One region of the Desulfovibrio subterraneus genome, then DNA from elsewhere that is predicted to be linked to it. Evidence: predicted binding sites of a transcription regulator. Region 1 holds the regulator's gene; the other holds the start of a gene.
What was found. Region 1 encodes HrcA, which represses chaperone genes, less so after heat shock. Its sites were predicted from a motif close to TGTTAGCACTCNNNNNNNNNGAGTGCTAACA; they were not measured.
Positions count from the first base shown of each region.

Region 2: a site for HrcA is predicted at 11,084-11,114, ahead of groES (co-chaperone GroES). Genes of this name have one in related genera too.

Region 1 covers NZ_BLVO01000004.1:394,283-410,231, reverse strand. The annotation lists gene gatA (Asp-tRNA(Asn)/Glu-tRNA(Gln) amidotransferase subunit GatA) at 1-197, opposite strand, end outside; gene gatC (Asp-tRNA(Asn)/Glu-tRNA(Gln) amidotransferase subunit GatC) at 218-502, opposite strand; gene HUV30_RS02295 (penicillin-binding protein activator) at 597-2,594, opposite strand; gene dnaK (molecular chaperone DnaK) at 2,753-4,666, opposite strand; gene HUV30_RS02285 (nucleotide exchange factor GrpE) at 4,944-5,522, opposite strand; gene hrcA (heat-inducible transcriptional repressor HrcA) at 5,561-6,607, opposite strand; gene HUV30_RS02275 (peroxiredoxin) at 6,903-7,406, opposite strand; gene HUV30_RS02270 (AsmA family protein) at 7,454-9,844, opposite strand; gene HUV30_RS02265 (PilZ domain-containing protein) at 9,995-10,693, opposite strand; gene HUV30_RS02260 (cobyric acid synthase) at 10,825-12,357, shown strand; gene HUV30_RS02255 (PAS domain S-box protein) at 12,464-15,823, opposite strand.
Region 2 covers NZ_BLVO01000013.1:573,345-589,293, reverse strand. The annotation lists gene HUV30_RS09580 (4Fe-4S binding protein) at 1-486, opposite strand, end outside; gene HUV30_RS09575 (4Fe-4S dicluster domain-containing protein) at 490-1,146, opposite strand; gene mnmE (tRNA uridine-5-carboxymethylaminomethyl(34) synthesis GTPase MnmE) at 1,322-2,692, opposite strand; gene HUV30_RS09565 (protein jag) at 2,796-4,178, opposite strand; gene yidC (membrane protein insertase YidC) at 4,220-5,830, opposite strand; gene yidD (membrane protein insertion efficiency factor YidD) at 5,847-6,101, opposite strand; gene rnpA (ribonuclease P protein component) at 6,098-6,454, opposite strand; gene rpmH (50S ribosomal protein L34) at 6,475-6,609, opposite strand; gene HUV30_RS09540 (FlgO family outer membrane protein) at 6,851-7,735, opposite strand; gene HUV30_RS09535 (hypothetical protein) at 7,745-8,440, opposite strand; gene HUV30_RS09530 (Hpt domain-containing protein) at 8,635-8,955, opposite strand; gene groL (chaperonin GroEL) at 9,087-10,721, opposite strand; gene groES (co-chaperone GroES) at 10,761-11,045, opposite strand; gene HUV30_RS09515 (ATP-binding protein) at 11,361-13,835, opposite strand; gene HUV30_RS09510 (substrate-binding periplasmic protein) at 13,850-14,593, opposite strand; gene HUV30_RS09505 (substrate-binding periplasmic protein) at 14,688-15,449, opposite strand; gene HUV30_RS09500 (hypothetical protein) at 15,525-15,949, opposite strand, start outside.

The DNA.
Region 1 (15,949 bases):
GCATCGGGGCCGGCTGCGTCCATGGCCTTTGCCGTGGCAAGGGCTTCTTCGCGCTGCAGGTTGAGCAGGGCCTGAATCTTGGGCTCGGTCGCGTCAATGCGTGCAAGGCACGAGGACACGGCTTCTTCCGCGGATACCTCGCGGGCAAGAAGACGGGTGCGGATCTCGGAAAGTGATTTGGTATACAGGTCAGACATTCTACTGAGTCTCCGGCGTATTAGACGATCTTGGGCACGACAAAGAACTGCCCGTCGGTCTGGGGTGCGTTGGAAAGAACGGCATCCCGTTCGGCTGTCTTGGCCGCAACGTCGTCACGCAGGACCGTGCTGTGCATCACGGGGCTGTAGAGCGGCTCAACGTCGCTGGTGTCCAGCTCGTTGAGCGTTTCCATGTAGTTGAGAATGGATTCGAACTGACCGGCAAACAGTGACAGCTTGTCCTCGTCCAGTTCAAGGCGCGCCAGTTTGGCGATTTCTGCTACGCGCTCAGGCGATATTTTCATGGAATGATCTCCTCGTATCCAAAGTTCTCTGCGGGGCTGTCGGAATGCAGGGCGTCCGGTACTCCGCATTGGGCTGGCCGTGAGCGGGACGGTATCAGCCCTTGATTTTCTTCTGATATTCCTCTTCCAGCATCTTCACGCGTTCTTCGTGACGCTGGCGGATCTGCTCCAGCTTCTCGCGGAAGCTGGCAGGATCAAGCGGCTCGAATCCGGCGCTGGAAGGCGTGAACAGGAACATCTTCTGCGAGGCGCGGCCTTCCGGCGTCCAGTGGATGGGAGCAATGCTCCAGTCCATGGCCTGCGCGGTCTGGATGCGCTGGTTCATGTCGTCGGCGGAAACCGCTTCTTCGGGTGAGCCGAGCAGCGAGGCAAAGCGCACGAAGTCGTATCCGAGGCCGACCCAGAGGTCGGGTTTGCCAAGGCCGGATTCATCAAGCGTCTTGGTAAGGTTTGCTGCGGCCGTGGTGGGGGTGAAGGGGTTCCATGAACCGGGGAATACGGCCAGGTTGAAGTAGCGCGTTTCCACGTCTTTGCTGGAAGAAAGTCCTTGCTCCCACAGCGCGGAGCCGAGGAAGACCATGCGTGTTTCCTGATAGAAGAAGAAATGGGGAATGAGGCTCTGCATCTGCTGCCAGCCGTCAGGCAGGAACGCAGCCTGGAAGGGCGGCTTGGGAGGCATGGGGTCGTCCTCACCCGCGCGGCGGCCGGGAACCCTGAGGAATGTGCGCAGGGTCTTGCCCCATGAGGGGGAGTCCTTGGGAGCATAGGCAGCCGTGGCAGTGGTGTTGATGCCAAGTTCTGAGCCGGTTTCCTTGAAAAGGCTGTTCATGCGCATGCCGAACGCTTCGTCGGGATACAGAACTCCATAATTTTCAATACCAAGATCGTTCTTGGCAAATTCGAGCACGGTGCGCACCTGGTCGCGGGGGCTGGAGAAGAAGCGCCATGCCACCTTGCCCTCTTCGCCCTGCTCAAGGGTGGAAAGGAATGTGAAGAAGCTGCGGTCATCAAGCTGGCCCTGTTTTCTGAGCAGGTCCATGGATTCGGTACGCAGGGGGCCGCCGACAACGCTTATGCCCTTGGGCAGGGCTGCGAGCTTCTTTTCCCAGCCTGCAGCTGCGGTGTTGATGATCGTAACGGAAAGATCGTTGCCGGATTTGGCGAGATCCCACTGGGCCACGCCCGCACCGCGCACGATCTTCCAGCCGATGTTGCCGAAGGGGCCGGTCAGGGGCAGCGCAAGGGCTATGCCCTGCGCAGGCTGCCCGTATTCCTGCTCAAGAGGACGCAGAATCCGCTCCACAAGCAGCTTGTCGGAAAAATGTCCTGCAAGGCGCAGTCGCTGCAATGCCTGATGTGCCAGCGGCCAGCTTTCGTTGTCCGTGGCGGAACGGCGGGCCTTTTCAAGCAGGATGATGGAATAGGGGAAATCCAGCTCGTTTTCAGGCGTCAGCAGGCCCGCGAGCATGGCAAGCGCTTCAGGTTCGGCAGACTGCAACTGTGCGAACAGGCGGTTTTCCAGTGTGCCTTTGTAGGCCTTGGCATCCGTGCTCTTCGAAGCCTGCTCATACAGGTCGGAAAGGGTCTGCATGGCGCCGTGCGGGTCTTCACCGTCTGTCCATTCCCGGCTGGCGAGCAGCAGGGTGGCTTCCGTGCGCACGGCTCTGGAACGGCCGGAGTCGGCAGAAAGAGCCTGCAGCATGTCCACGGCTTTCTGGCGGGGCAGGTTGAGCATGCACTTGCTGAAGGCGTTGAGCCATTCCGAAGTGTTTTCCGCATCCGGATTAAGGGAACGCCATTTTTCAAGCGCCTCAATCCCGAGGTTGTATTTTTCGTTGGCAATGGTGCTCAACGAGAAATACTTCCATGCTTCAAGAGTTTCTTCCTGCGAGAGCTGCGGAAGCTGGAGAGTTCTGTCATAGAGGGCTTCCGCTCGCTTGAAATCGCCGTTTGAATAGGCGGTAAACGCCTGTTCGGGCAGCGTCATGTACTGCTCTGCGCCAGACTGCATGGGAGGAGCCACAATCGCTTTCTGGCAACCTGCGAGCAGGGCGAAGACGAACAGCAGACCAAAGACCGCAAGGATCGGCATCCGTGAATGCCGCGTGGTATTCGATTCGGAATATTTTCGCATAATGGGTACCATAATGATAAAGGCCTGATCCGCCAAACGACGAATCAGGCCAAGCTAATCATATACCGTTGCAATTGCAAGAGCGGGTGTCCGCTCCGGCTTGCAGGCTCGTAAGTTTACTTCTTCACTTCGGTGTAGTCTGCGTCGACCACGTCGTCATCTTCCTTGCGGGGGCCACCTGCGGCTCCTGCATCGGCACCGGCTTCGCCGCCCTGTGCACCCTGCGCCTGCTGGGCGTAGAGCTGCTCGGCCAGCTTGTGGGAAGCCTGAGACAGTTCGTCGGTTGCCTTCTTGATGGCGTCTACGTCTTCGCCTTCCATGACCTTTCTGAGCGCTTCGATCTTGCCGTCAATTTCGCTCTTCAGGCCGGCATCCAGCTTGTCGCCGAGGTCGCGGATGGACTTTTCGGCAGAGTAGATCAGGGTGTCCGCCTGGTTGCGAACTTCGATAACCTGCTGCTTTTTCTTGTCTTCGTCAGCATGAGATTCGGCTTCCTTGATAAGGCGCTGGATCTCGTCTTCGGAAAGACCGGAAGAAGCGGTGATGCGGATGGACTGTTCCTTGCCGGTACCCAGATCCTTGGCGGAAACGTGCACGATGCCGTTGGCGTCGATATCGAAGCTCACTTCAACCTGGGGCATGCCACGGGGTGCCGGGGGAATGCCGGTCAGTTCAAAGCGGCCGAGAGTCATGTTGTCACCTGCCATGGGGCGTTCGCCCTGCATGACATGGATGGACACGGAAGGCTGGTTGTCCGCAGCGGTGGTGAAGGTCTGCGACTTCTTGGTCGGGATGGTGGTGTTGCGTTCAATCAGCTTGGTGAACACGCCGCCGAGGGTTTCGATACCCAGAGACAGCGGGGTTACGTCGAGCAGCAGCACGTCCTTCACGTCACCGGCAAGAATGCCGCCCTGAATTGCGGCGCCCATGGCAACCACTTCATCGGGGTTCACGGAACGGTTGGGTTCCTTGCCGAAGAATTCTGCAACCTTCTTCTGCACCAGAGGCATACGGGTCATGCCGCCCACGAGCACCACTTCGTCGATTTCTGCAGCGGTAAGGCCGGCGTCTGCCAGTGCCTTCTTGCAGGGGGCGATGGTGCGGTCGACAAGCTGTTCCACCAGCTTTTCCAGCTTGGCGCGGGAAAGCTTGAGCATAAGGTGCTTGGGGCCGGTCTGGTCGGCAGTGATGAAGGGCAGGTTCACTTCCGCTTCCATGGAAGTGGAAAGGTCCTTCTTGGCCTTTTCAGCTGCTTCCTTCAGACGCTGCAGGGCCATGCGGTCCTTGGACAGGTCGATGCCGTGGTTCTCGCGCTTGAACTCGTCCACCAGATAATTGATGATGGCAAGGTCGAAGTCTTCGCCGCCGAGGAAGGTGTCGCCGTTAGTGGCGCGCACTTCAACAACGTTGTCGCCCACTTCGAGAATGGAAATATCGAAGGTACCGCCGCCGAGGTCGAACACGGCGATCTTCTCGTTGGCCTTCTTGTCAAAGCCATACGCAAGCGAAGCTGCGGTGGGTTCGTTGATGATGCGCTTCACTTCCAGACCGGCGATACGGCCTGCGTCCTTGGTGGCCTGACGCTGGGAGTCGTTGAAGTATGCGGGAACGGTAATGACCGCTTCGGTCACTTCTTCGCCCAGATAGGCTTCAGCGTCTGCCTTCAGTTTGCCGAGGATCATTGCGGAAACTTCGGCAGGGGAGTAGCTGCGGCCTTCGATTTCAACGTGTGCATCGCCGCCGTTGCCGGAAACGATCTTGTAGGGAGAGTGGTCGGCCCAGCGGCCGACTTCGGGAGCATTGAACTGGCGACCCATAAGACGCTTGATGGCGAAAACGGTGCGCTCAGGGTTGGTAACGGCCTGACGCTTGGCGATATCACCGACGAGACGCTCCTTGTCGGTAAAGCCGACTACGGAAGGGGTGGTACGTCCGCCTTCGGGGTTGGTGATACATTTGGGGTCCTTGCCTTCCATGATGTAGACACAGGAGTTGGTAGTTCCAAGGTCAATACCGATGATCTTGCCCATGTGCGATTCCTCCTAACGAGATAGTCACGAAATATGTGTGTAAATTCTGTCTGATATATGAGCCGCTGCCAGTCGGAGCGGCATCGCGTCAGCTTCGGGGAAAAACTAAGTTCGTTTTCCCGAGGGGCAAGGGGGACTGGTGAAATTTTTTACACAAGATGTTGCAACTTGGTGCAATGAAACGTTTTTTCAAATTATATCCTGCACGTCTGTGTAAGAAAAACGGGCGCGGGAAATGCTTCCCGCGCCCGTTTGGTGCGTAATATGCGACGGAAGGCTATGCCTTGCCGGTGGAAATCATGACCTTGGCAGGGCGCAGCAGGCGTTCCTTCAGGCGGTAGCCCTTCTGCATGACCTTCTTGATGCAGCCCTCGGGCGTATCGTGACAGGGCTCCTGACCAATGGCTTCATGGACTTCGGGATTAAAGGCCTCTCCGGTGGCACCTACCTGTATCAGGCCGTGCTGTGCAATGGCGTCGAGAAGCAGCTTCTGGGTCATTTCAACACCGATGAGCATGTCTTTGCAGCCTTCAAGGTTACGTCCGTATTCAATGGCAAGGCCAAGGTTGTCCAGCGTGGGCAGCAGGCTGGAAAGAACGTTTTCCGCTGCGTACTTGGCCTGTTCTTCCTTTTCGCGCTGGATGCGCTTCTTGAAGTTGTCCATTTCTGCCAGCGAGCGCAGGCGTGCTTCGTCGGCGCTGACTTTTTCGTTGCAGGCGGGGCATACGCGTGCCTTGCACAGTGCGACAAGCTCTTCATCCGTCAAATCTATGGTTTCCTGCACGGGAGCGCCGGCTTTGTCCTTTTCGAGCTGCTCTGCTGCTTCCTCGCTCAGTTCAACCTTGTCTTTAACCATGGAAATACTTGCTCCTTGAGAATATGCTATACGGTTCCCTAAGCGGAAAACCGGTCTTTCAGCAGGGTGGATAGGGATTTTGAAATACAGTCCACAACAGGGACGATGGTGCCGTAATCCATGCGCAGAGGGCCTATGACGCTTACAACGCCAAGCGGGGTTTCAACGCCGTAAGGGGCAGAAATGACACTCAGTCCGGCGAAGCTGTCTTCAGCTTCGGGCATGTCCGGTGCAATGGAGACGGAAACGTCCGCGCTGCGCATGGTGTTGTTCAGCAGTTTGAGCAGTCTGGTCCGCTCATCCAGCAGCGCGAGCAGTTCGCGCATGCGTGCGGAATCGGTGAATTCCGCCTTGTCCAGCATGGTCAGGGTGCCTTCTACAAACAGTTGCCGCTCCGCTTCCGCCTCGCCGGAAAAGGCAAGACGGGCAAGGCCGAGTGCACGGGCGCAGAGTTCTTCCAGATGCGCCCCGGTTCTGTGCAGTTCATTCAAAATGCGGCTGCGGGCTTCTGACAGGGTAAGGCCGGTGTAGTGGCTGTTGAGGTAATTGCCGAAGTGGATAAGGTCGTCTGCAGAGACCTTTTCGTCCAGCCTTACCACGCGGTTGCGGATTATGCCGCCGTCCAGAACAAGCACGGCAAGTACCAGCCGGTCTGCAACAAGGGAGAAGTCCACCCGCCGCCAGCGCACGTCGTTGCCACCCGGCGCGAGCACCAGAGCCACTTCATGCGAGAGCGAGGAAACCAGTGCCGTGGCCTGCTGCAGCATCTGGCTGATTTCCAGCCCCTGTAACGTCATATGATTCAGAATGCTGTCGCGCTCATCGCGGGAGACAGGGCGCATGCGCAGCAGTGAATCAACATACAGGCGGAAAGCTTTTGCTGTAGGGATGCGACCTGCCGATGTGTGGGGCTGTTCCAGATACCCCTTGTCGGTGAGGTCGGCCATGGTGTTGCGCATGCTGGCGGCAGAAAGTTTCAGACGCGAGGTGTTGGCCACGGTTCGAGACCCCACCGGCAGCGCCGTGGTGATATAGGACTCGATGATCGTGGAGAGAACGTCTGTCTCGCGCTGTGCAAGGCTCATGGTGTGCAGCCAGTCCCGTCTGCTTTGTTGCCAAGGGTATGAACACCGGCCGGTGTCCGTCACATCTACCTGTCGAGGGGCCAGCCTTGCCGCATGTGTTTCCGTCTGCTTTCGCGGCGAGACGTTCAGGCAGACCCGCCAAATGAGCGTGAACTGCCGGAGCGGGGCACGGTTGCCGCTTCCCTCAAGACTTGACGGGTAACAACGCCTACCCCCCCTGTCAAGGGAAGGGGGGGCTGAAAGAATATCTTTGCAGCGTTATCTTTTTGAAAATATTGAAACTTCAGATGCCCTGTTATGGCTGTGCCGTGAGGGTGCGAACGGCCTCAAGCACTTCCTGCATGTGGGTATCGACCTTTTTCACCGGGCTGAATACCATGCGGACCACGCCCTGCGGGTCGATGATGAAGGTGGAGCGTACAATGCCCATGGACTCCTTGCCGTAGTTCTTTTTGAGCTGGAAGACGCCATAGGCTTTGGCCGCTGTCCGGTCCGGGTCAGAAAGAAGCTCGACACCAAGCTGTTGCTTGACGATGAATCCGGTGATGGCCTTGCAGGAGTCCGGCGACATGCCGACCACCGTTGCATTGCAGGCTTCAAAGTCCGGCAGGAGGGTCGTGAATCCTTGCGCTTCCCGCGTGCAGCCCGGGGTGGAGGCTTTGGGATAGAAGTAGAGCACAAGCCATTTGCCCGCATAATGGGAGAGCGGACGCGGCTCACCCGCTGCATTCACGAGGTTGAAGGCAGGTGCTCTGTCGCCGGAGGCCGGTACGAAGCTTTCGGGTGTGTGCGGTGTCATATCCTTCTCCTTCTCTTTGTCTGAGGCAGGGGGCGAGGTTCTCTGAACTATTGCTGGAAGAGCTGCTGCAGACCCTTGCCCAGTTGTTCCAGAGGATTCTTGGGCTTCTTTTCGTCTTTGCCGCCGTTCTGCTTTTTGGTGCCGGCATCGTCTCCCGTCAGACCGGGGATGGGGAGCAGGTCGCCCAGATTGCTGAACGTGGCTTTGAGCAGGGCCCGCGCATCAAATTCATACAGCGGGGCAGACAGTGCTCCGGTCACGGTAACAGGAATTTTGGGAAGCCCCGTAATGCGCACAACGGCCTTGAAGTCGACTTTGTCCTGATACAGGTCTGCATAGCCGGCTCCGGAGCCTTTGATGTTCGGGGCGACAAGTGCGAGGTCCTTGTTCGTTACGCGACCCGAGCGCACGACATACGTGCCGGAAAGCCGCTCGAAGGACTGCTTGCGCAGGGAATCGTCTGCTTTGTCCACCTTTGAATTCCTGATCTCGCCCTTGACCTTGTCGGGAACGATCTGCACTCCGAGAACCGCTCCGTCAGTGACGGAGAAGGACCCCTTGCCGTTCAGGGTGGAGAGAACTTCCTGCACCGTATCGCCGGTGGCGTAGAGGTTGGTCTGCCAGTTGGCTGTTCCCGTGGCGCGCGGGTCACCCATGAAGGTCGCGGTTATGGGGGCAACCTGCAGGTTCTTTGCGTTCAGCGAGACGCTGGAGCGGGTATCCTTGTTGCGGATGTCCGCAGTGATATCCGCATCGTAGCGGCCTTCAAAAAGGTTGGCGGAACAGGGTGATACCTTGAAAATGCCGTCCTTGGCCATGACCTTGATATCCATATCCGTCAGGTAGACTTTCTGTACGGTGAATGCGCCGACCTTCAGGGACGCGTCGAGCAACAGCTTGCGCAGAGCCTTGCGGGCTTCCGCGGAGATGAAGGGCTCTTCTCCTGCGGCCTTATCAGCCTCTCCGGCAACGGCAGGCTTGCCGGATTGTGCAGGCGCGGCTTTTGCGGGCTGGGCTGCAGCAGGCTTGTTGTCCTTGGCGGCTGCCTTGGCGGTGCCGGAGCCGGACGTGGCGGTTTTTCCGCTCGTGTCAGGCTTGTCGGCAGTGCTGTTTTGGGCAGGGGCATTGTTTTTGTCCGCTTCGGACGTGTTGTCCTTGGCAGGGGGCGTTTCGTTCTCGGTCTTCCCGTCTGTCGCGAGAGGCATGTAGCGATCTGCATCCAGCGCAGTAACAGCCAGCTCGGCCTTTATTTCCGGCCGTGCAAACTGTCTGATGCGCACTGCGCCACTGAAATTCGTGTCATCGAGCGTACCGTTGATGTTGGAAAGGGCAACCTGAACGGGGGAGGCGGCAATGGTAAAGCTGAGGGCGGCCTTGTCCAGAACCGAAGCATCAGCAGTTTTCAACTCCAGCCCAAGAGCCTTGAGCGTATCTCGCAGGGTGCATTCCACAGCCACCTTGCCGTGAAACACGGGAGCTTCAGCCAGAGAAAGCTTGCCGCTGGCACTCAGGTCAGCATCATATGCATTGGCAGAGAAACTCCGCACGTTGAATATCTGCTGCATCAGGTCGTAGGACATGGCCCCCTGCTGGCGCAGGGAAAGCGAGCCACCAGGAAAGGTGTTGCCCTTTGCGTCCACATTCAACGTCTGGTTATCCAGTTCGATGCGGGTAAGGTCATGCGCCAGCATAAAGGTGGTATGGAAGTCGACATCGGATTCCATGCGGGGAATGTTCGATTCAACCTTGGTCTTGATGGTAAGATCGACAGGTTTACCCAGCGTTATGGCCGAGGTGGCGAGGGAAAGGTCCTTCAGCGCACGGGTGGTACCGGTCTGTTCATCCGTGAAAGTGATGTCTGCACGGGTAATGGCAAAGGAATCCACCAGCAGGGCGGGCAGGGTTTCCAGCGGCGTGGCCACGGTGTTGTCAGCAAATCCGTCGGCGTCCTTGATGGCCTGTGGAGCTTGGGACGTTTTGGGTGCTGCACCCGTGGCTGTTCCAGATGCGGCAGCAGCGGCCGCAGGAGCCGGCAGCTCGGGCGTGAATTCCCAGTTCACTTCTCCCTTGGCGTTGCGGATGAAGTTGAGCTTCAGTCCTTCAACGGTGACAAAGGAAACCTGCACGTCTTTCTTGAGCAGGGGCATCAGCTTGATCTGAATGCCTGCACGGTCGAGGCTCATGAAATCGCCGCCGCCGAAGCTGTCGGGGTTGGCCATGCGCACGGGACCGGTTTCAAGTCCAAGCCAGGGAAAATAGGAAAGAGATATGTCTCCGGTGAACTCCACGGTTCTTCCGGTCCGTTTGCGAACTTCTTCGGCAATGCGGTTCTTGTAGTCGTTCGGGTCGACCAGAGTGACGAGCGCAACCGTACCCACTGCGACAATGAGCAGGCATGCACCGATGATGGAACCGAATACCTTGAAGAATTTTACCATATTATGCTCCTGAATAGCCTGGTCCGGTAACTTGCGGGCGTTGGCGTCTTCGCTTGGGCTGAGACGGAATGATCCTGCAATGTTCGCCGTCGGCTGAGGAACATGTAGTCGTATTCAGCATGTAATTCAATATGCTAATTCCGGGTAAGGTCAACTTATGATAACTCTCTTGGGTGCCATGCAGCTTCCTTTGAGCAGCACGGCCAGTTCTTCGCCTTGCGTATCCGTTATGGAATGGAAGCTTATTCCGCACCCTGGACGCTTGCAGCCCTTGCCCCAGCGGGTGGCGTGAACAATGGTTCCGGATATGGGAGTCTTGTCGGCAAGGTCGAGAAATTGCAGCCAGGCAGTTTGTCCCGGCTTCCATATGTGCGTGGAAAAACAGAACGTCCCGAGCGGGGATACGTCGAAAGTTATGGTACGTTCCGTGGTGGCCGGATTGAATCCCGCGTCCTGTGAAAGAAGAATGGCACAGGTAATGGCCGTGCGTTCCTCACGTCGGATGGTGCGCGGCGGCTGGGCTGCGCACTGGTGCACGAACTGGGCGAGCGCCTGTTCAGGGGTTACTCCCTGTTCAAACACGGTGAGTGCTCCGGTTTCTCCGTCCACCCGGCAGCGGAGCATGGGAAAGCTGCCCATGGAATCGTTGATGATGTTCTTTCCTTCACCGTGCAGGCGCAGGAATGTGGGCATGTTGATCAGTATGCCCTGTATGGGCTGTGTGCGCATGATATGAACTATGCTTTCAGATTCGGAAGCAAGAGTGCCTGTGGCGCCCAGCTGTTCAAGCTGGCGCTTGAGAATGGCGCCGTTATCATTGTCGCGCGCGATGGCAAGAATGTGCGTCATGCTGCTCTTGTGCCTGCTAATTCGGCAACCGTCCATTATTCTTTGCTAAACCTTTATCAAATCTGCCTTGTGGGGCGAAATGGGCAGGAATGCACTGGTTTTACGAAAGGAAACGGGATACAGCTTCCACCATGCCAAAACACAAGCCTGACCGCAAGATTCCTGCCCTGATGTTGCAGGGGACCAGTTCCAATGCCGGCAAAAGCGTGCTGACGGCGGCTCTTTGTCGCATTCTGCTGCAGGACGGGTATTCCGTTGCCCCGTTCAAGGCGCAGAATATGGCCCTGAATTCCTTTGTCACGCCGGACGGGCGGGAGATTGGCCGGGCGCAGGCGGTGCAGGCCGCGGCCTGCAGGCTGGAACCGGATGCGCGCATGAACCCTGTTTTGCTCAAGCCTTCTTCGGACACGGGCTCGCAGGTCATCGTCATGGGGCATGCCGTGGGCAACATGCGGGTGAAGGAATACGTTTCCTTCAAGCCGGAAGCTTTCCGGACAGTGCAGCAGGCGTATGATTCGCTGTCCGCGCAGCATGATGTGATGGTTCTGGAGGGTGCGGGCAGCCCCGCCGAGATCAATCTCAAAGCCCACGATATCGTGAACATGCAGATGGCACGCTATGCGGATGCGCGGGTGCTGCTTGTGGGCGATATCGACAGGGGAGGCGTGTTTGCCTCGCTGGTGGGCACCATGGAACTGCTTGATCCGTGGGAGCGTGATCTTGTGGCAGGATTTGTGCTCAACAGATTCCGTGGCGATGCCTCGCTGCTGGACCCCGCCCTTGAATATACCACCCGCAAGACCGGCAAGCCGTTCTTCGGCGTGGTGCCGCATGTCACGGAACTGGGGCTTCCCGAGGAAGATTCCGTCTCCTTCAAGGAAGCAATGTGCAGGAATATGCCCAAGGCAGGAAGCTGTGTGGATGTGGCCCTTATCGACCTGCCGCACATTGCCAACTTTACCGATCTGGACGCGCTCTCCGGCGAACCGGATGTGCGTGTGCGCGGTGTGCGCTCGCCCGGAGAACTTGGGCGGCCGGACTGCATTCTCATTCCGGGGTCCAAGAATACGCTCGGCGATCTGGAATGGCTTCGCCGGACCGGACTTGCCTCTGCCATTGAACAGATGGGCCGCCAGTCTGCGGAAAATGCCCCCGAGATTGTGGGGATATGCGGCGGATTGCAGATGCTCGGCAGAAGTGTGGAAGATCCGTTGCAGGTGGAATCGGACGGGCGGAACGATCAAACCGAAGGGCTTGGCCTGCTGAACGTGCATACCATCATGGGGCCGGACAAGGTGCTGACCCGTGTGGAAGGAACCCATACCGCCTTTGACCTGTCCGTCTGCGGCTACGAGATCCACCATGGCAGGACGCAGGTGGGCGAGGGCGGGGGAGTATCGCCCTGCGTGGTGCTGCCGGACGGCACAGCGGCGGGATACAGCACGGCGGATGGCCGCGTGTGGGGCACCTACATGCATGGGGTGTTCGATGCCGACGAATTCAGGCGGGCCTTTGTGGACAGGCTGCGCAGCCGCAGGGGTGAGGCTCCTCTTGGCAGGGTGGTCGCGCCATATTCGCTTGATCCGGCTCTGGACAGGCTGGCAGCCGTTGTCCGTGAAGCACTGGACATGTCTGCGGTGTATAGATTGCTCGGTCTGAGTTGAGCGCCGGTTGCTCATTCCGCCTGTTCACCGGCAGACAGGCACAGCCTTCAATATAGGCAGCTGCCGGTTTCATTCAGTCCGGCATGCTGCACCCGTCAGGATTGTCTCACGCCAGTCTATTCCGCATAACGTGATGAAGGACCTTTTTCATTTCCGCTATCTCATACGGTTTGACAATGTATTCATCCATGCCTTGCTCAAGCGCTTTTTCTCTGTCCACATTCGAGGCATGCGCCGAAAGGGCGATGACGGGAATATCCGGCGGGTTGGCAACGCCGTGGAATTTGCGGATGTGGCCCACGGCTTCCAGCCCGTTCATTACCGGCATCTGGATGTCCATGAGCACAAGGTCGAAGGGGGTGCTTTTGAGCTGTTCAAGCGCCTCGCTGCCGTTTTCTGCCACGACCACACTGTGCCCCATGGTTTCCAGCAGGCGGCTGGCCATGTATCTGTTAACAGCTTCATCTTCCACAATGAGCACCCGCATGGGGGGCAGTTCCGGCTCGGATTCCTGCTCCGCACAGGTTTCAGGGCACGTATTGCCCGTCAGTTCCAGCTGCACGCTTGCGTAGACTGTGGCTCCTCTGCCCGGACGGCTTTCCACCCGTATAGTGCCTTGCATCAGGTCCACCAGCCGTTTGACGATGGCCAGCCCGAGGCCGGTCCCCGTATATTTCCTTGAGATGGAACCGTCTACCTGAGTAAACGCATCGAATATGGCGTTGAGTTTGCTTTTGGGAATGCCTATGCCCGTATCGCGTACTGTCATGTCAAGGCGCGCAACTCTCTGATTCATAAGGGGCTTTACCGCCATTTCGATATGGACGGAACCCCGTTCGGTAAATTTTATGGCGTTGCCGATCAGGTTCAGAAGAATCTGGCGGATGCGCAGTTCGTCCCCGAAATAGCTGGCTTCGACGGGCGGTATGACCTCATGCGTCAGCGTAAGGCCCTTGGCAATCGCCTGATGCCGGAAAAGGTCGGCACACTGGTTGAGCAGGTTGGGTACGCTGAATTCACGCGATTCGATGGTCAGCTTGCCTGCCTCGATCTTGGAAAAATCCAGAACGTCGTTCAGCACCTGCAGAAGGTTCTTAGAGGACTTCAGCGCGGTATCGATATACCCTTCCTGTTCGCCGTTAAGCGGCGTGGTGAGCAGCAACTGCAGCATCCCCATGAGGCCGCTCAAAGGGGTGCGTACCTCGTGGCTGATGTTGGCGACGAATTCCGACTTGGCCCTGTTTGCCTGTTCCGCACTTTCCTTGGCTGCGGCAAGGGCCGCTTCATTCTTCTTGCGTTCGGTGATGTCGTGCACAATGGAGATAAGGCGCTTGTGCCCGTGCACCGTGAAGGGGCCGGAATAGACCTCCACATCGCGCCATTCGCCGTTGGCCAGTATGTGCCGGGCTATGATGCTGGTTATGCGCTGCCGTGCCAGTCCTCTGAGCGTGTTTTTCAGCCGTGAAGCGGAGAAATGGTTAAGCATGGCCACGCTTCTTCCCTTCATGTAGTCGCGTGCATAGCCGTAGAATTGTTCCGCCGCCTTGTTGGCATCGAGGATAGACCCGTTTGCCGGGTCGAGAATGAACATGACCGAGTGATTGTCTTCAAAGAACGCACGGTATTGTTCACTGCTCTCCTGCACGGCCAGCTGAGCTCTTTTCCGCTCGGTGATATCCTGAAAAGTAACCCCCAGACGATTTTCAGGCAGTATGAAGGAATGTACCTGAAAAGCCCCGGAAAGCCGTTCGTCCTTGTAGTGCATCTCTTCGGTAATGAAGTCCGTTCTGGTCCGCAGCGGACTGGCGATGGATTCGTACAGACCGCCCGCTTCTGCGGCCGGCCAGATTTTTCTGAAATCCTTGCCGGCCCACTCTCTGAGGGTAACTCCCGTCAGTTTTTCAGCAGTCGGGTTGGCGTTGACCAGTGTGAGTGAATCCGGGGGGGTATATTGGTAGATGAACAGCCCCGAAGGAATATTCATGAAAATATCCCGTGCGGAAAGGGCAGCCTCTTCCGCCCGCTTGCGTTCTATACTCAGGGCAATCTGGTCGGAGCAGGCACAGAGCAGCCGCATGTCGTAGTCGGAATACAGGCACTCGTTAGTATAATTCTGCGTGAACATGACCCCTATGGGCCTGTTGCCCGCGCGCAGGGCAACGCCGAGCCACGAGCAGGGCACCGGGCTGTCAGGATCGAACAAACTTGCGTCGGCCATGGCGTAAAGGTCTGTCCGTGAATAGCAGACCGCGCCGTTGTTGTTGAGCGGAACACGACTCAGCCGGGGAACCTGCAGGGAACCTAAGTCGGGAATACCCTGTGCCATGTCGGAGAAATCTTTGCAGTACCGGTAACTAAGTGTATCGGTGCCTTCGTCCAGAAGGGCCACGTGCAGATTCTCCATCCTCAGTTCACGCAGCATGATTCTGTGCACCGCAGTAAGGAATTCATCCAGTGTGTTTGAGGCGTGCGCGCTGGTCAGAATGTCATGCTGCACCTCGCGCTGGCGGTTATGTGCCGCAAGTTCTCTCTCTGATTCGAGAATGCGTGTAATGTCTTCGGAATAGATGGCAAAGCCGGTAACTTCATCCCTGTCCATGACGGGGTACACGTTGTGCGCAAGTGACGCCTCACCCCGCTGCGACTTGAAGGCCACGGGGGTTTTGAGGCCGGCCACCTGCTGCAGGAGCTGTTTGCGATGTTCGGCATCCTGCGGTGAAAAATAGTCGTAGATGCTTGTTCCGGCCATGGCCCCGGGAGTCAGCCCGAAGCCGGCAGCGGCTATGGCGTTGGCGTGCAGCACCTCGCCCTGCATATTCAGAAGAATGATGGACTGGCCGGAGGCGTTGAATATGCCGAGAAGCCGTGCTTCTGACTGCAGGGCGGCCGCTTCTGCCGCGTTGGCCCGCTCAATTTCCCGCATGAGGCGCAGGTTCGATTGCTCAAGTTCTGCGGTACGCCGGGCCACCTCGGATTCGAGATGCTGCATGTATTCCCGCCGCAGAGATTCTGCCTTGCGCCTGTCTGAAATGTCACGTGCGATGGCCAGAATGCATTGTGTGCCGTCGATATCGAACCGGCGGGCGTTGACCTCAACGGGGATGCGCTTGTTGCTTCTGGTAAGGTGAACGGCTTCGAAAATCGCCGTGCTGCCGGTGCCGAAGCGGGTCTGTATGGTGGGGCGCTCCGCGAGCGTTTCCGGAGCGTCTATGTCGTCCATGGTCATGGAACGCAATTCGTCCGGCGTGTAGCCGAGCCGTGCGCAGGCTGCGGCATTGGTTTCCAGAAAGCGGCCACGGCTGCCGTCCGGCCGTATGGTATAGAGAAACACCGCGTCTTCTATGCTGTCCAGCAGCATGCGGGGGCGGCCTTCACCATCCAGCAGGTGCCGGAGCACTTCTTGAGAATCCGTTTCTGCGCCGGAGGCGGGTGGTTTGCCTGAACGATTATCCCGAGATGCATCCATGACGCGTTTTCCTGTCTGACGATTGTTTCCGGGCAGGAAAAGCCCTGTAACTGTTCCGGGGTATCGGCCTGTTTCTGAAAACAGAAAGGGCGGTGCATTTCTGCACCGCCCTGTAAGTCTGATTTT
Region 2 (15,949 bases), on a different contig from region 1:
ACGGGTCGCCTTTTCACGGCATATCCACAGCAGCACGGCTGTAAGCAAAAAGGCTACGGCCTGCGGCACTGCCGCATCCTGCCGCTCGTTAAAACGCCGTACAGCGCGGGGAGAGAGCAGCAGCAAGGCCCCGAGCAGGGAGAACGCGGTTACCCCGCCCAGTATCCATGCAAGGCGCACCCACGGAAGTCCCAGCATCATGCGCATCTGGACGAAATCCATGCCGGTCTTGACCCAGACAAGGCAGCCCCACAAAAGGACGGCAGCGGCCACTATCCGTGTCCATGCCAGACGGCTCAGGCACAACCCCGCCACGGTAAGCACCGCAAACAGGTCCCACATGGTCCCTGCCCGCAGGGAGTGCGCTCCCAGCAACACAAGCCCCAGCACGGGTACAGCAAGAAGCGCCCCCCCCATTACAGGGGGAGCAGCGGGTTCACCAGGGACACTTTCCTTACTGATTTCCGTAACCGGGGATTCATGCATAGTTTATTTTCCCATCAATACTGCCAATTCTTCATCCAGACGTTCGCCAAGCTCTTCCACAAGCACGCCGAACCGAAGCCCTTTACGATACTCACGCATGTAGATTTCAAGGCATCCCGTAACAACCGCAAGCACATGCTGCTCGCCGTGCACGCCGCCAATTTCCGTTGCCAGACGGGGATGGCGGCCCAGCTTGCCGCCAAGCACGATGCGGTAGCCGTCTTCATGACAGCTCAAGGCCCGCTCGCTGCACTTGGCTACGCACATGCCGCACTGCATGCACTTGGCGTGGTCGATTACAGGTCCCTGCCGTTCCATGGTTATGGCTCTGTCGGGACACACCTTGTAGCAGATGCCACAGCACGAACAAGCCTCGGAATCCAGCAGGGGGGTACAGGCCCGGATGATACCGATATCCGCCACGTGAGGCCGTGAGCAGCCATTGGGACAGGCAGCCAGAGCAATGCGAAAGGCATGATGGTGCAGCAGCGGGCCGGTGATAGCATTACGCAAAAAGGCGGGCCACCCGCTTTGCTGCACGGCCTGCTCAAGGCGTTCGCCGAATCCGGCAGCCGTCTTCATGGCGAAACGGCAGTTCGTCTCAGCCTGCATGCCGCGGCAGACCGTGATTTCATATGGAGATACAGCAGGTGCGGACATGGATACTCCTTGTAGTGTTCATGGTAGACGATAGAAAAAACGGCGTCCGTGACATATGTCACATCCGCCGATAGTATTCAAACCACTGAAAAGAAATGGCGAAGCCGGTTACCCTGTCCGGAGGAACAGAACTGCGCCCCGTTGCACAAGAGACGCTCCGCCTGGTGATTCGGCACTACTTGCCGATACAGAAACTCTCGAAGATCTTGTTCAGAATGTCATCCGGCGTGGTTTCGCCTGTAATCTCTGAAAGGATGGCGCAGGCGGCCTCAAGACGTACCCCGAGAATGTCGTAGGGCAGTTGCAATCGTATATCCTGCTGCAGGTGCTCAAGCTCGTCCTGTGCATCGCGTAGTGCCCTGCTCTGCCGGAGGTTGGGGACAAGGTCACCGGACTCGGGTTCGCCGCCTTCCCGCCGGGAAAGCACATGCGCACGCGCCATGCCCACCAGCGTATCCAGCCCTTCGCCCTTTTTCGCGGAGACTGCCACATACGCACAGCCCTGCGGCACGACAGGAATCGTTTCCACCAGATCGGTCTTGTTCAGCACCACCATGACCCTGTCCGCCCCCACAGAGGCAACAAGCTCTTCTTCGGCATGACCGACGCCGGTGCGGGCGTCCACAACCAGCAGCACCAGATCAGCCTGCGAAGCAAGATCGCGGCTTATGCGCACGCCTTCCTGCTCGACAATATCACCAGTCTCGCGAAGACCGGCCGTATCCACAAGACGGACAGGCAGCCCCTCAAAACTCAGCTGTTCTTCCAGAAAATCGCGCGTGGTACCGGGAATATCCGTGACTATGGCGCGCGTGCGGCCCAGAAGGCCGTTCATGAGGCTGGACTTGCCGGCATTGACCTGCCCGGCCAGCACCACCAGCACCCCCTCGCGCCAGCAGCGGGCGCGCTCGTAATTGCGCAGCAGTTCCGCCAAGGCTTCACGAACCGATGCAATATCGTCCAGAAACTCTTCCGGACTCAGGCACTCAATATCCTCTTCAGGAAAATCCACAGCCACGCACAGCTTCATACGCACAAGCTCAAGGCGCCCGCGCAGCTCGGCAATGCGACGGCCCAGCATGCCGTCCAATTTGGCCTGTGCCAGGCGCACACCGCTCTTAACGGGTGCGGCAATCATCTCTGCCACGGCTTCGGCCTGTGTCAGATCCATTCTGCCGTTCAGAAAGGCGCGCTTGGTAAATTCACCCGCATCGGCCGCACGCCCTCCGCAGGCAAAGACAGCCTCCAGCACGGCGGAAACAATGGCAGGCCCGCCATGACAATGAATCTCAACCACATCTTCACCCGTAAAGGTGCGAGGCCCCGGCATATGCACGGCCAGCACGTCATCAAGCAACTCGCCGGATGCATCCGCAATGCGCCCATGGTGCATGAAGCGTGGACGGAATCCGGCAAAGGAGGCGGATGAAGAGCGGAAGAGGCGCTGCAAGATGGCGGCGGCGTCCGGTCCGCTTATTCTGATGATGCCTATTCCCCCCTGTCCGAGAGGAGTGGCGATGGCGGCAATGGTGTCTGAATGATGCATACCGGTTGTGTAGCCCCGCCCTTGCGGAGGGGCAAGCTGTTTGGTGCTGTTCAAGAAAAAAGGAGGCTCAGAGAGCCTCCTTTTGCATTCATCTGCGGTTGCGCTAGGCGCTCTTGCGCTTGCGGCCGATGATCACCCTTTTCAGCGGGCCATCGCCCTTGCTGCGGGTCTGTATGTCATCATCGCCCTGCAGGGCAAGGTGCACTATACGCCGATGGTAGGAACTGAGCGGACGGGTGGACTGCGGCTTTCCAAGCGTCTTGGCCTTGTCGGCAAGATGCAGGGCTATTTCGCGCAGTTTGTCGTCCTGCCGTTCACGGTAATCACCGGTATCCAGCTGGACACGAACGGCAACGCCCATTTCCTTGGCCACGATGCGGTTGGTCAGATACTGGAAGGCTGCCAGAGTCTGCCCTTCGCGACCGATCAGCAGGCCGGAGTTGTCTCCGCTGGAGATGGTCACCTTCACCCGGTTCTCCTCGATGGCTGCAGACACGGGGGTCTCGCCGATCACCGGAGTAATGAGCTTGTTTACAACGCCGTTTACCACCTCGATGAGCTTATCCTGGTCCAGTTCGGCAAGATTGGCCTCAGGCATGGGCTCGGCGGAGATGTCTTCCATCATATCTTCGTCGAAGGAAGTATCGAAGTCGGCCGGCGGGGCGTCGTTCAGATTGGTAACATCGGCCTGATCTGCAGAAGCATCTGCCGATGCGCCCTCTTCCTTGCGACCGCGGCCGCGTCCGCCACGGGTACGGCGGCGTCCGCCGCGGGTGCGACGGTTTGCAGAACGACGTTCCTCTTCAGAAGATGAACTCTCGCGTTCCACACCTTCCTGCTCTTCCGATATGGAGGCAGTAGATTCCCCATCATTGGCACGCTTGGGGGGACGGTTGTTTCTCGGCTTGTCGGAACGGGAATCGCCACGCTTTCTCTCGCCGGGCTTGCGGTCCTGACGGCTTTCACCGTCTTCGGCACGTTCTTCCCTGCGATCGCGGCGGTCGTCCTTGCGTTCTTCACGGCGTTCGCTTCTGCCGTCTTCACGGCGCTCATCACGTCGTGCCGGCCTCTGGTCACGCTGTCCGCCTTTGCGCTCCTTCTGTTCAGAAGCAGCTTCGGGCTGGCGGGCGCTGTCTTCCGACTTGGCTGCCTGCTCCTTGCCCTTATCCCGGGGCTTGCGGTCATCACGCGGTCTGCGATCTTCACGCGGGCCCTTGTCTTCTCTGCCTTCCGCAGACTTCTTACGGTCGCGGCCAGAGTTTTCCGGGGCGGGGGTGGAACCATTCAACACACTGCTATCAAACGCAACCTGCATACGGCGGGCGCGAATCTTCGCCTTTTTGGCGCCGACCAGACCGAAAATCCCGGTCTTTGCGTCGTTTACGATCTCTATTTCAAGTTTTTCCCGTGCGCTATTGAAGTAGCTGCAAGCCGCTTCGATGGCGCCGTCCAGAGTTTTACCCTGGAACTCCTTGTATGCATCCATGCATTCACCTCAAGAGGTACTCGCGATTAAAAGGCAAGGCATCAGGCCTTGCGGAGCATGAACCACTGCTGGGCTATGGAGAGTACGTTGTTAACCAACCAGTACACGACAAGACCAGCGGGGAAGTTCAGGAACATGAAGGTGAACACCAGGGGCATGAACATCATCATCTTCTTCTGGACCGGGTCTCCGGTGCTGGGTGTCATCATCTGCTGCAACAGCATGGTCAGCCCCATGACAATGGGGGTAATGTAGAAGGGGTCGGCTGCGGAAAGGTCCGCAAGCCAGATCTTGTCCGTGAAGGGCAGATACGTGATAAAAGAAGCATGACGCAGTTCGATCGAGTTCAGCAGAGCCTGATACAGGCCGAAGAACACGGGAATCTGAACGAGCATGGGCAGACAGCCGCCGGCAGGATTGACCTTATAGGTCTTGTAGAGGTTCATGACCTCCTGGTTCTGCCGTTCGCGGTCGTCAGCATGCTTTTCACGAATCTTCTGCATCATGGGCTGCAGCTTCTTCATCTGCTCCATGGACTTGTAGCTCTTGTGGGAAAGGGGCCAGAACAGCAGCTTGATCAGAATGGTCAAGATGATGATAGCCACACCATAGTTCCCCACATACCCGTGGAAGAAGTTGATCATCTTCAACAGGGGCTTGGCCAGAATACTGAACATGCCGTAGTCGATGGAAGCACCGAGCATATTAGGCGCGGACTCCAGGGCCTGGGCAAGCTTGGGGCCAAGGAAGTAGTTGGTGCCGAGTTCCACTTCGGCTCCGGGGGCAAGGCCGATGGCATCGCGCTCTATGGCAACGCGGTAGACACCATGCTGGAACTTGGCCTTGAGTGCCACATCGCTTCCTTCAGGGGCAACAGCTGCAAGGAAGTAGTTGCTTTCCACACCTGCCCAACGCAGGGGCAGGCTCTTGGCAAAACCCTTTTCGAGCTCTTCGAGGTCGGATTCGTAATCAAGGCCTTCAGAATCGGAGAACCATGCAATCTTGGTGGGATTGTAACGGCTGTGGGCCGATTCGATGGGGCTTGAACCAAGGGTGAAGTCAAGACGGACACTGCGGGGAGTTTCTCCCGCATTCACAAGGCGCACTTTTTCCTTAACCACATAGGAATCGGCGAAGAAGTGCATCTCGCGAATAACACGGATGCCTTCCACTTCACCGGTAAACACCAGCAGGCCGCTGGCGTTGCCATCAAGGGAAAGATTTTCACCGGCAAAGCTCCACTGGCCTTCCAGCCATGTGCGCTTGCCATCCAGCATGATACCGAGATCACCCATCTGGGAAGCTGCCTCGCCCACCATGTCGACAGAGGGGGAACCAGCGTCGAGAGTAGCCTTGTACTCCTTGAGCTGGAAGCTCTTCATAACGCCGCCCTGAGAGTGCATCACTGCGGTGTACAGGGGGGTGGAAACGGTTACTTCACGCCCTTCGGAGGGCTGAAAAACAGGAACGGCAGGCTGGTCCGCATCTGCTGCGGTCGTTGCCTGCACGTTAACGTTGCCTGCTTCGGAAGCAGTTGCTACCTGCTGCTCGGCCGGCTTGGGCAGCCAGCCCATATGTTCAGCAAGGAAATTCCAGCCTACGGTCACTGCTAAACAGAGCGCCACAGCGATCAACAAACGCTTATTATCCATCATGGTTGGACCTCAATTACTCCTGTGCGAGGGGGGATTGATGCCGGGAAGGGGGAACGGGATCGTAACCGCCTCGGCTGAAGGGATGACATCGTAAAATTCGCCAGACGGCAAGACCGGTGCCCCGCAGGACGCCGTGACGGGAGATCGCCTCGACCGCATACTCCGAACACGTGGGTACAAAACGGCAGGCTGGGGGCGTAAACGGTGAAATACACAACTGGTAAAAGCGGATAGGCAACACCAGTATGGTTCGGGCAAATAATTTCATGGCGCTTCGTTTCCCGTCTCTTGGGTAAGCTGGCCGCAGACATTTTGAATTATTGGCAATAATTCCTGCGAAACCATATCAAGGCTTACCCGCTCGGGGTTGAGACTGCGCTTTGGCACCACAACGACGTCAAAGCCGTCGCAGACCTCACGCTGGTTGAGCCGGAAAAACTCACGTATCACGCGCTTGACGCGATTACGCACGACTGCCGTCCCTGTCTTTTTCGTCACTGCCATGCCCATACGCCAACTCAGCTGAACTGAGGGACGAGGCAGCACAAACAGGATGAAATTCTTGGAAAAGTAACGGCGGCCTGCATTGTAACAGCTGACAAAATCAGGCCGCCGGATCAAACGATGCTCGCGCGAATGCGTTAGGCGGATAATCTCTTACGCCCCTTAGCACGACGACGGGCCAATACGGCACGGCCGCTGGCGGACTTAAGGCGGGAGCGGAAGCCGCATGCTCTGGCACGTCTGAGTTTGCTCGGCTGATACGTTCTCTTCATGGAAGGTTCTCCTTTAAAAAAATGAACGGACCTTTTTACAGTGTAAAACGGCCCGCGTCAAGCTTGACAGGGGGAATGTTCTCGCGAACCACCGGAAGACTCAGCAGATAGTTAGTTCAAACCAACCGTCTCACGGTATCGCGCGAAATCCATAGGCTGTTTCATCCATAATTACAAGCCCAAAGATGCCGCAGAACATTATTTTTACGTACATCGGCATCTTTCGGCAAAGGCAGCAACTCTACCGGATAGCTGGCTCGGGCGGCCCGAGCACCTGAGCTCCGGGGTCAGGCTCCGGCGACTGTGTCACCCTGTCAGGCGGGCCGAGAACCGGCATGCCTGCAAGAGGAGGAGCCGTTTGCAGGCCCGCTGCGGGTTGCCTTGCGGCACCGGCACCCCCTTGAAAGGTATTTCCCTGAAAGACCGGAACTTCACTGCGTACCATGCCGAACTTCTGCACTGGTGGCAAGGCGGCACCGTTGGGAACATATGCGGCCTGCCTGCGGGAGTGTTCCGACCAGACGGGGTCAACATCCACAGGTGCCTTTCTATCCTTGCGCAGCATGGACCGCACCTCGCCGCCATTAGGCAACTGGTACTCATAGGCAGCAACAACCGCGCCGTCATCCAGCCTGATGAGACGCAGCGAGCAGAACACGGATGCCGGACTTTCCACGTAACTACCCACCAGAACCGCCTGCGCCGCATACTGGGTCTGCATCAGCCGCGCCACTTCACGGGTAAGCATGAATTCGCCCTCACGAGGGCGGATGGACATATCCATGCGCAAACGGGACTCAATCACGCGGTAGCCGTACTGACTGAGGCGCGATGCCACCTGCTGCATCACCATGCGACCCAGCGTGGAGCTTTTCTCCAGATCGTCAAGCTGCACCATGGTGGCCACAAGCACCGGACTTTCCTTGCTCAGCCGCCCCATCATGACCTGATGCAACGCATCGGCAGCCATCTGGCTTGATCCCGTAATAATAGAGCCTGCGGGAAATGCAGCCAGCGAGGTATCGCTGTGCATGGGCTGTCTCGGCATGGCGCCGGGACCGGCCGCAGCAGCAACCACCGTCAGCAGAAGCAGTATAAATGCGCATACCATAATCAGACGTTTCATATGCTTCTCCTACTGTGCGGTAACCCGCACGGGACGGGCCTTGAATTCCTGGACATAATGGCCGCGGGCCTCGGGATCGACAAACTGCTCGAAATCGGGGTCGTTGATGTAATAAACGGAGGAAGTATGGACGACATATCGGTTGTTGTATGACATGGAAACGGAAATGAGCACTTCGCGGTTGGAAGAACTGGTGATTGCGCCGCCAGCAAGGTCGGCCAGCACTCCGGCGCCAATGGCAGCCGGAATCCATTCAGCCATGGAGTTCAGCGCCCTTGCGGCGCTCACGCCCGCACCGATGGTGGTAAAGGTGCCGATGGGAGGCCGCTGCATGCGGTCATTATGCAGCACGGCGAGCACATCGTAATCCACATCGACCACATCGCTCTCCCGCTCAAGGGAAACCTGCATGCCCCGCGAAACAAGTTCCGAAGTCAGCAGCTTATAGAAGCCCAGAGAAAAAGGCCTGCTGTTGGGCGGCTCGAGATACAGGGGCTTCATGAGCAGGTCGTCACGGTCTTCAATGGCCTTCAAAATCCTGTCCGCCACATCCGAGGCCAGCACCTGCCAGTGCCCTGCCGACTGCATCTTGTACTGCGGTTCCGCCTCGTACGTCGTGGCAACGGGAATCTGCGAGCGATACAACACGCAGCCCGAGAGCAACACCGTCAAAGCCAGTGCTGCCACAGTTACCGCGGTTGTCACGGCCGCCGCGCAAGGCGCTCCGCTCCGGAAAAAACTATATTTCATGGCCGGTACCTCTATCCTGGTCCATTCAGGCACTATAAAGCCCCACGGAAGACAGCCTGCCGTAGTCCTACATACCCTCATCGACAGAAAAGCGGCATTTCTTTAGGGCCATGTGCCCGCCGGAACGGCGAAACCATGGAATTATTCCGTCAGACTATTGCCCGTTCAAGCTCACGAAGCTCCTGTACGAGCAGCCTTCTGAAGTGCTCGACCTCATCGGCCTGCTGTTTTTCACGTATTGCCTGCTCAAGAACACGTGCGGCATGTCTAACTCGCTCAGCGCCGATATTTGCGGCGTCACTTTTGAGCCTGTGCGCGCGTGCACGCAGCATTTCTGTCTCGCAGCGGTCTGCCTGCTGAAAAAAAATGAGCCACTCCCCCACTTCCCCGCGCATGACGTTGAGCAGTTCTTCATAGCAATCTGCATCCAGCCCGAGCAACTGCATGGCTCCATGCCTGTTCAGCACCATTGAGGTCTCCCCTTTCTGACTTGATATCACTGTATTGCAGAGTGTGGACGGGACTATATATACCGGATTCAAGACAAAAAAAAGGGCCGGAGAAATCTCCGGCCCCAAAAGGCAATGTTGCCAGCGGATGCTTAGTACATGCCGCCCATGCCGCCCATGCCGCCGGGCATAGCCGGAGCAGCGGGCTTGTCGGAAGGCTTCTCGGCAATGGCGCACTCGGTGGTGAGCAGCAGGGATGCTACGGAAGCAGCATTCTGCAGGGCAATGCGGGTAACCTTCTTGGGATCGATAACACCGGCCTTGATGAGGTCTTCGTATTCGCCGGTAGCAGCGTTGAAGCCGAAGCCGTCCTTGCCTTCGCGAACCTTTTCCACAACGATGGAACCTTCGAAGCCGGCGTTAGCGGCGATCTGACGAAGGGGTTCTTCGATGGCGCGACGCAGAATGGCAACACCGGCTGCTTCATCGTCGTCAGCGGGCTTGATGTCGTCAAGAACGGTGGCCACGCGAACCAGAGCGGTACCGCCGCCAGGCACGATGCCTTCTTCAACGGCTGCACGGGTCGCGTTCAGAGCGTCTTCAACGCGGTCCTTCTTTTCCTTCATTTCGGTTTCGGTAGCAGCGCCGACGTTGATCACTGCAACGCCGCCGACCAGCTTGGCCAGACGTTCCTGCAGCTTTTCACGATCGTAGTCGGAAGAAGTTTCTTCAACCTGAGCGCGGATCATCTTTACGCGGGCCTTGATGTCTTCGCCCTTGCCTGCGCCGTCAACGATGGTGGTGTTTTCCTTGTCAACAACCACGCGCTTGGCGGAACCGAGGTCTGCCACGGTGATGTTCTCAAGCTTAACGCCCATTTCTTCGGAAACAACCTGACCACCGGTGAGGATGGCGATATCCTGCAGCATGGCCTTGCGGCGTTCGCCGAAGCCGGGAGCCTTGATGGCTGCAACCTGCAGGGTGCCACGCAGCTTGTTCACCACGAGAGCGGCAAGAGCTTCGCCGTCAACGTCTTCAGCAATGATGACGAGGGGCTTGCTCATCTTGGCGACCTGCTCCAGCACGGGGAGCATGTCCTTCATGTTGGAAATCTTCTTTTCGCAGATGAGGATCAGGGGGGAATCCATTTCCACGATCATCTTGTCTGCGTTGGTCACGAAGTAGGGAGACAGGTAACCGCGGTCGAACTGCATGCCTTCCACAACTTCAAGAGTGGTTTCGAGGCCCTTGGCTTCTTCAACGGTGATAACGCCTTCCTTGCCGACCTTGTTCATAGCTTCGGCAATAATGTTGCCGATGGTGGTGTCGGAGTTGGCGGAAATGGTACCAACCTGAGCAATTTCCTTCTGGTCGCGGGTGGGCTTTGCAAGGGCGTTCAGTTCAGCCACGAGGGACTCAACAGCCTTGTCGATGCCGCGCTTGATGGCCATGGGGTTACGGCCTGCAGCAACAAGCTTCACGCCTTCCTTGTAAACAGCCTGAGCAAGAATGGTGGCGGTGGTGGTACCGTCGCCGGCGATGTCGGAAGTCTTGGAGGCAACTTCCTTGACCATCTGTGCGCCCATGTTCTCGAACTTGTCTTCCAGTTCGATTTCCTTCGCTACGGAAACGCCGTCCTTGGTGATGACGGGGGAACCGAAGGACTTTTCGATAACAACGTTACGGCCCTTGGGTCCAAGGGTAACCTTAACGGCGTTGGCAAGCTTATCTACACCGCGGGAAAGGCGCTCACGAGCCTTTGCGTCAAACAGAATTTCTTTAGCCATGGGGATAATCCTCCTGAAAAATATATGTAATGAGGGAAGTTAGGCGATGATGGCGAGAATGTCGTCTTCGCGCATTACAAGGAAATCGTTGCCGTCGATCTTGATCTCGGTGCCGGCGTACTTGTTGAAGAGAACAACGTTGCCGACTGCAACGGTCATGGCAATGTTGTTGCCGTTTTCAACCTTGCCGGGGCCAACCGCAACGATTTCGCCGCGAGAGGGCTTTTCCTTGGCGGTATCGGGAATGTAGAGACCACCGGCGGTCTTTTCTTCGGCTTCAAGACGCTTAACCAGAACGCGATCGCTCAAAGGCTTCAGATTCATGTTATAAACCTCCAACATTTTTCATATTCAACTTTTTTTGTTAGCACTCTGACTCTTCGAGTGCCAATACCAAGCGGCTGTGTACCCCTTCCTGCCCCGCCTTGCAACATGTTGCATGACGATAGGACAGGTCCGCGCACGGCGCGGTGGCAACCGCAGTTTTTTACAGTAAATTCCCGCTGAATCAGCGGGCGGGTTCAACGCCGGGATCAACATCCCAAACGTTGACGGGATAATAAAACACTTTTTCGCCTTGAAAAGGGGGCAAGTGCATTTTTTTTCATTTTAATTTTAAATTCATGAAAAAACAGCAAGTTACACTCGGGAAAGTTCGGCCAGTAAAACGTTCTTATTTACCGGCTTAGTCAAAAATCCTGTACACCCCGCTGCAAAAGCCCTTGTCTTCTCTTCATCAAGCGCGTGGGCCGTCAGCGCGATTATGGGAACCTTCCCCGTTCCCTGCTCCTTTTCCATCTCACGTATGCGCAACGTTGCCGCTATCCCGTCCATGACCGGCATTTCAATATCCATGAGCACCACATCAAAATGCCCCTCGGCAAAGCGTTCCACTCCCTCTACTCCGTTTTCGGCCATAACAAGCTCGTGGGGCGAACGACGAAGGAACAGTTCTACCACCATGCGGTTATTCGGTGAATCATCTACCAGCAGAATGCGCAGGGGGCGTTCAGGCCGGATGTCGGGTCCCTTCACAGCCAGAGGAACCGGCCGTGATATAAGCGCCTCGTTCAGCGCTTCTGCAAGCGGAGCCGGAGCCACAGGCTTTACCAGAGTGGCAAAGGCAAGCCCCGGCGGCACATTACCCACACTGTTTCCCATGGTGCTCAGGAACACACACCGCCTCACCCCCTCGTCTACAAGCGAAGCGACATAGGAAGCCACGGAGAATCCCTCTCCGCCTTCGCTGCCGTCCGGCAAGGTTGTGACCACCAGCTCGGCCGGCCGCCCCGATGCGGCAAGTTCACGCAGGCATGCGGATACGCCCTGCCTGTTGCCCAACACCTCTACGGCAGCACCGAAATCCTCAAGGTATTCACGCAACAGACTGCGGGTAAAGACATGCGGCTCAACAACAAGCACACGCTTTCCTGCCACTGCGCTCAGAGTCTGGCGCTGCATGAGCTGGGCTCTGACAATGTCGAACCGGGCCGAAAAGGCAAACACGGAACCGGAATGCCCGTCGCTCTGCACGGCAATTTCCCCTGACATGAGCGTGACCAGATGCCGTGAGATGGCGAGGCCGAGGCCGGTGCCGCCAAACTTGCGCGTTGTGGATGAGTCGCCCTGCGAAAAAATATCGAAAATGCGCCCCTGCTGCTCAACCGGCACCCCTATCCCCGTATCACGGACGGTAAAGAGCAGATAGCCTGCATCCGCGCTGTCGGGATGCACATCCACCTCAAGGATAACCTCACCCCGTTCGGTGAACTTAACCGCATTGCCCACCAGATTCATGAGCACCTGCCGCAACCTGGTTGGATCTCCCATCAGCCTGTGCGGAACCTGCGGCGCAATACGCCACGCAATCTCCAGCCCCTTTTCATGCCCCCGCACAGCCAGCGTTCTGATGGTTTTGTCCACCAGACTCTGAAGATCAAATTCAATATGCTCCAGCGAGAACTGGCCGGATTCGACCTTGGATATATCCAGAATATCGTTGATGATCTCCAGCAAACCTTCACCGGCAGCACGCAGCACCTTCACATTCTCGCGCTGCTCGCGTGCAAGGTCGGCCTCGGACAACAGCTCCGCCATGCCAAGAATCACATTCATGGGCGTCCGGATTTCATGGCTCATGGTAGCAAGGAATTGGCTCTTCGAACGGGTGGCCGCCTCAGCCTGCTCCTTGGCCTGCTGCAGACTGTCGATGGCCTCACGCAATTCCGCGTTCTTTTCGTCAAGCTGACGTGTGCGTTCCTCTACCTTGTCCTCAAGTGACCAGCTATATTCCTCAACCTGCCTGCTGGCTTCCTGCAGACTTATGGCCAGCCGTTCCGACTCGCGGCGCATACCGAGCAGGTTTGCAAGCATGCTGTTGAACGTTTCCGCGAGCACGGTCAATTCATTACGGTTTTCCGTTTCCACAGGCACCTGCACCGTCTCCAGGTTGTCGAGACTGACCATTGCCGTGGCTGTAGTGAGCTTTTCAAGGGGACGGGACAATATCTTGCGGGCAAACCAGAGAAAAATGACCCACAGGGCAACGGCCTTGATCACGGCGTTGACCAGTATGATGACAAGCGCTTCCCACACCTCGGAAAGCACGACGTTTTCACTGGAAAAGACGGTCAGAGCCCCGATAATATAAGGCTCCCCTCCCGTTTCGTGATACATGACGGGAAAAGTGTTCCAGAAAAGACCTTCGCGCTCTCCCCAGCCTTCCACGTTCAGCAGAACGCCATGTTCCCCGAAAGCCGGTGCGGCAAAAGGCAATGGCCGTTCAAGAGAATTTGCCTCGAACGCGCCCTGAAATTCCGTTTCTACCCGCACTCCTATCACTTCCGGCGTTTCAAGCATGCCATTTACAATGGTGCGTATCTGCAACTCATCCACATTGTATATGGCCGTGGCAAGCCCCTCGGAAACCACCGTTTCAAGTGAGGCGATGGACCGGTGCACCTTGTCGCGCGTGGAGATATATTCGTTAACCAATTGCCCGGAAGTGAGAACGCATGTCACCAGAACGTACAGCAGAAACACCTTGCTGAGCAGCAGGGTCGCAACCGAATTCCGGATGGGGACAAAAAAAGGACCGCGTTTCGCTTCAGGCATATTCCACTCCGCGGTTATTCAGGGAATGTGTAGTGCGGGTAGGGAAAACCCCATTTTTTAAAAATAGCCTGCAACTCGCCGGATGCATGCAGTTTTTCCATGCCCTGCGCATACATCGCCTCCAGCTGCCTGCCTCTTTCGGACTCGCGGAACACGGGAAAGTACTGCCGCCTGCCTGCGACCTGTATCGCATAATCACCGGCATTGAACGGAATGGTGCCCTGCTTCATGGAGTCTTTGATGAACTCCAGATCGTCGATGTAATAATCCGCATGCCCCAGCAGTACCATCCCCAGGGCGGCTTCAGCGGTGCGCACCTCTTTGAGCACGGTGCCTTCAGGAAAGTTTTTGGCGGAATAATATGTCAGCCTGAACACCACAGACTTGCCGGACATAGTTTGCGGACCATGCCACTCCGGCTGCCGCAAGATGTTATAGAAGCAGTGAAACTCTCCCTCATACATGGGATAGCGCGCAAGAAACAACGGGGCAGAAGCGCTGTCGCTGCACGTCATCATATCAGCCTTGCCCGACGCGACCAGATCATTGCCGCGCTGCGAAGAAACATAAATCCGTCGCATCGCAACCCCGCGCTCCGTAAAAATTCTGCCCAAAATCTCATGATAGAGACCTGTACCATCATGATTGGTAAACTTGTTCCACGATGGCCCGACAACGATGACTTCGCCCAAGTCTTGGGCACAAACGCCCGACGGTATGAGCAGCAGCATGACCATGAGAAAGAAGTAACGCTTCATGAAGCCCCCAAACAGTTTACAGCACGGTCAACGCAATCGAAAGACCATGTTGGTCGTGTGTGCCACGCCATATAGCGAGATATCGGCAGACAAATCAGTCCAGCTTGTACGGCGGATATTCGAATCCCCACTTGGCAAATATCTCCCGAAGCCGCCCGTTTCGAATAAGCCGCTCCATTCCTTCATCATATAAGGCCATTACCTGATTGCCCCGCTGTGACTGCAGCAGTACCGGATGATATGTCCGGTATCCGGCAACCCGTATGTCATAGTCGGCCATATCGAACGGAATCTTGTTTTCCTTAATGGATGTTTCTATAAAAGAAAGGTCATCAACGTAAAAGTCGACCCGTCCGAGAAGCACCATTCCCAGTGCCGAGCCGCCTGTCTTCACTTCCTTGTACTCTACGTGAACGGGAAAATTCGCCGGAGAATAGTACCCAATTCTCCATACCAGAGTCCGGTCTCTGAGCGTTTCCTCGCCCTTCCATTCCCCTATGCGTTTCTTGTTGAAGAACACATGATAGGGCCCTGCAAACATAGGATACTTCGCCAGCTGCAAAGGATTTCTGGCAACATCATGGCAGGTCATCATATCAGCCCTGCCCGCCCGGACAAGATCATAAGCGCGTTCTGACGGAACATACTCCCGAATAACGTTAATGCCGTACAGGCCAAACACTTCATTCAAAATCTCATGATACAAACCGGTGCCGTCAAGATTTGTAAACTTCTCCCATGAAGGACCGACAACTATTACTTTATCGATATCTGCAGCGTTGCTGGCACACGGAAAAAGCAGCAGACACAACAAAAACAGGAGCAACCTACGCATGGAATAAAGCCCACCTTTCATTTCAGTTGCAGTAACCTACACCATTTCATGAAAGATGGGCAATGGGATTAGATGTGACGAATCGTATCAAAAAGCCTATTCCGCGTGGTCCTTACGGCTTATGCGCACTCTGAGCCAGCGGCATGTGCTGCCTGTCATGCGCTCATAAAAGTCCATGAGCGGGTCAAGCCGTTTGGTATGAGGATAGACAAAGTGATGCTGCGGGAACATCTGCGGCAGCATGCGCAGCTGTATGGCGTGCTCTTCAAGAAGATATTCCCTGCTGAGAGCGGCAACCCGCAATTTTTCATCACTGCAGGTTCCTTCAGTGCAGGCGGCCTCCACAAAGTAGCCGACCATGTCATCAACGAGATTGCAGGCCACGTCGTCCTCGTCGCAAAAGACATCCAGCTGCTGCCTGTGGTCCGCATATGCTTCCATGCCGAGCAGGTCGCTCCAGTAGACAATGCGGTATGGAATGGAAAGGTCGGCCCAGGCATCGGCATTGTTCTCCACCCACT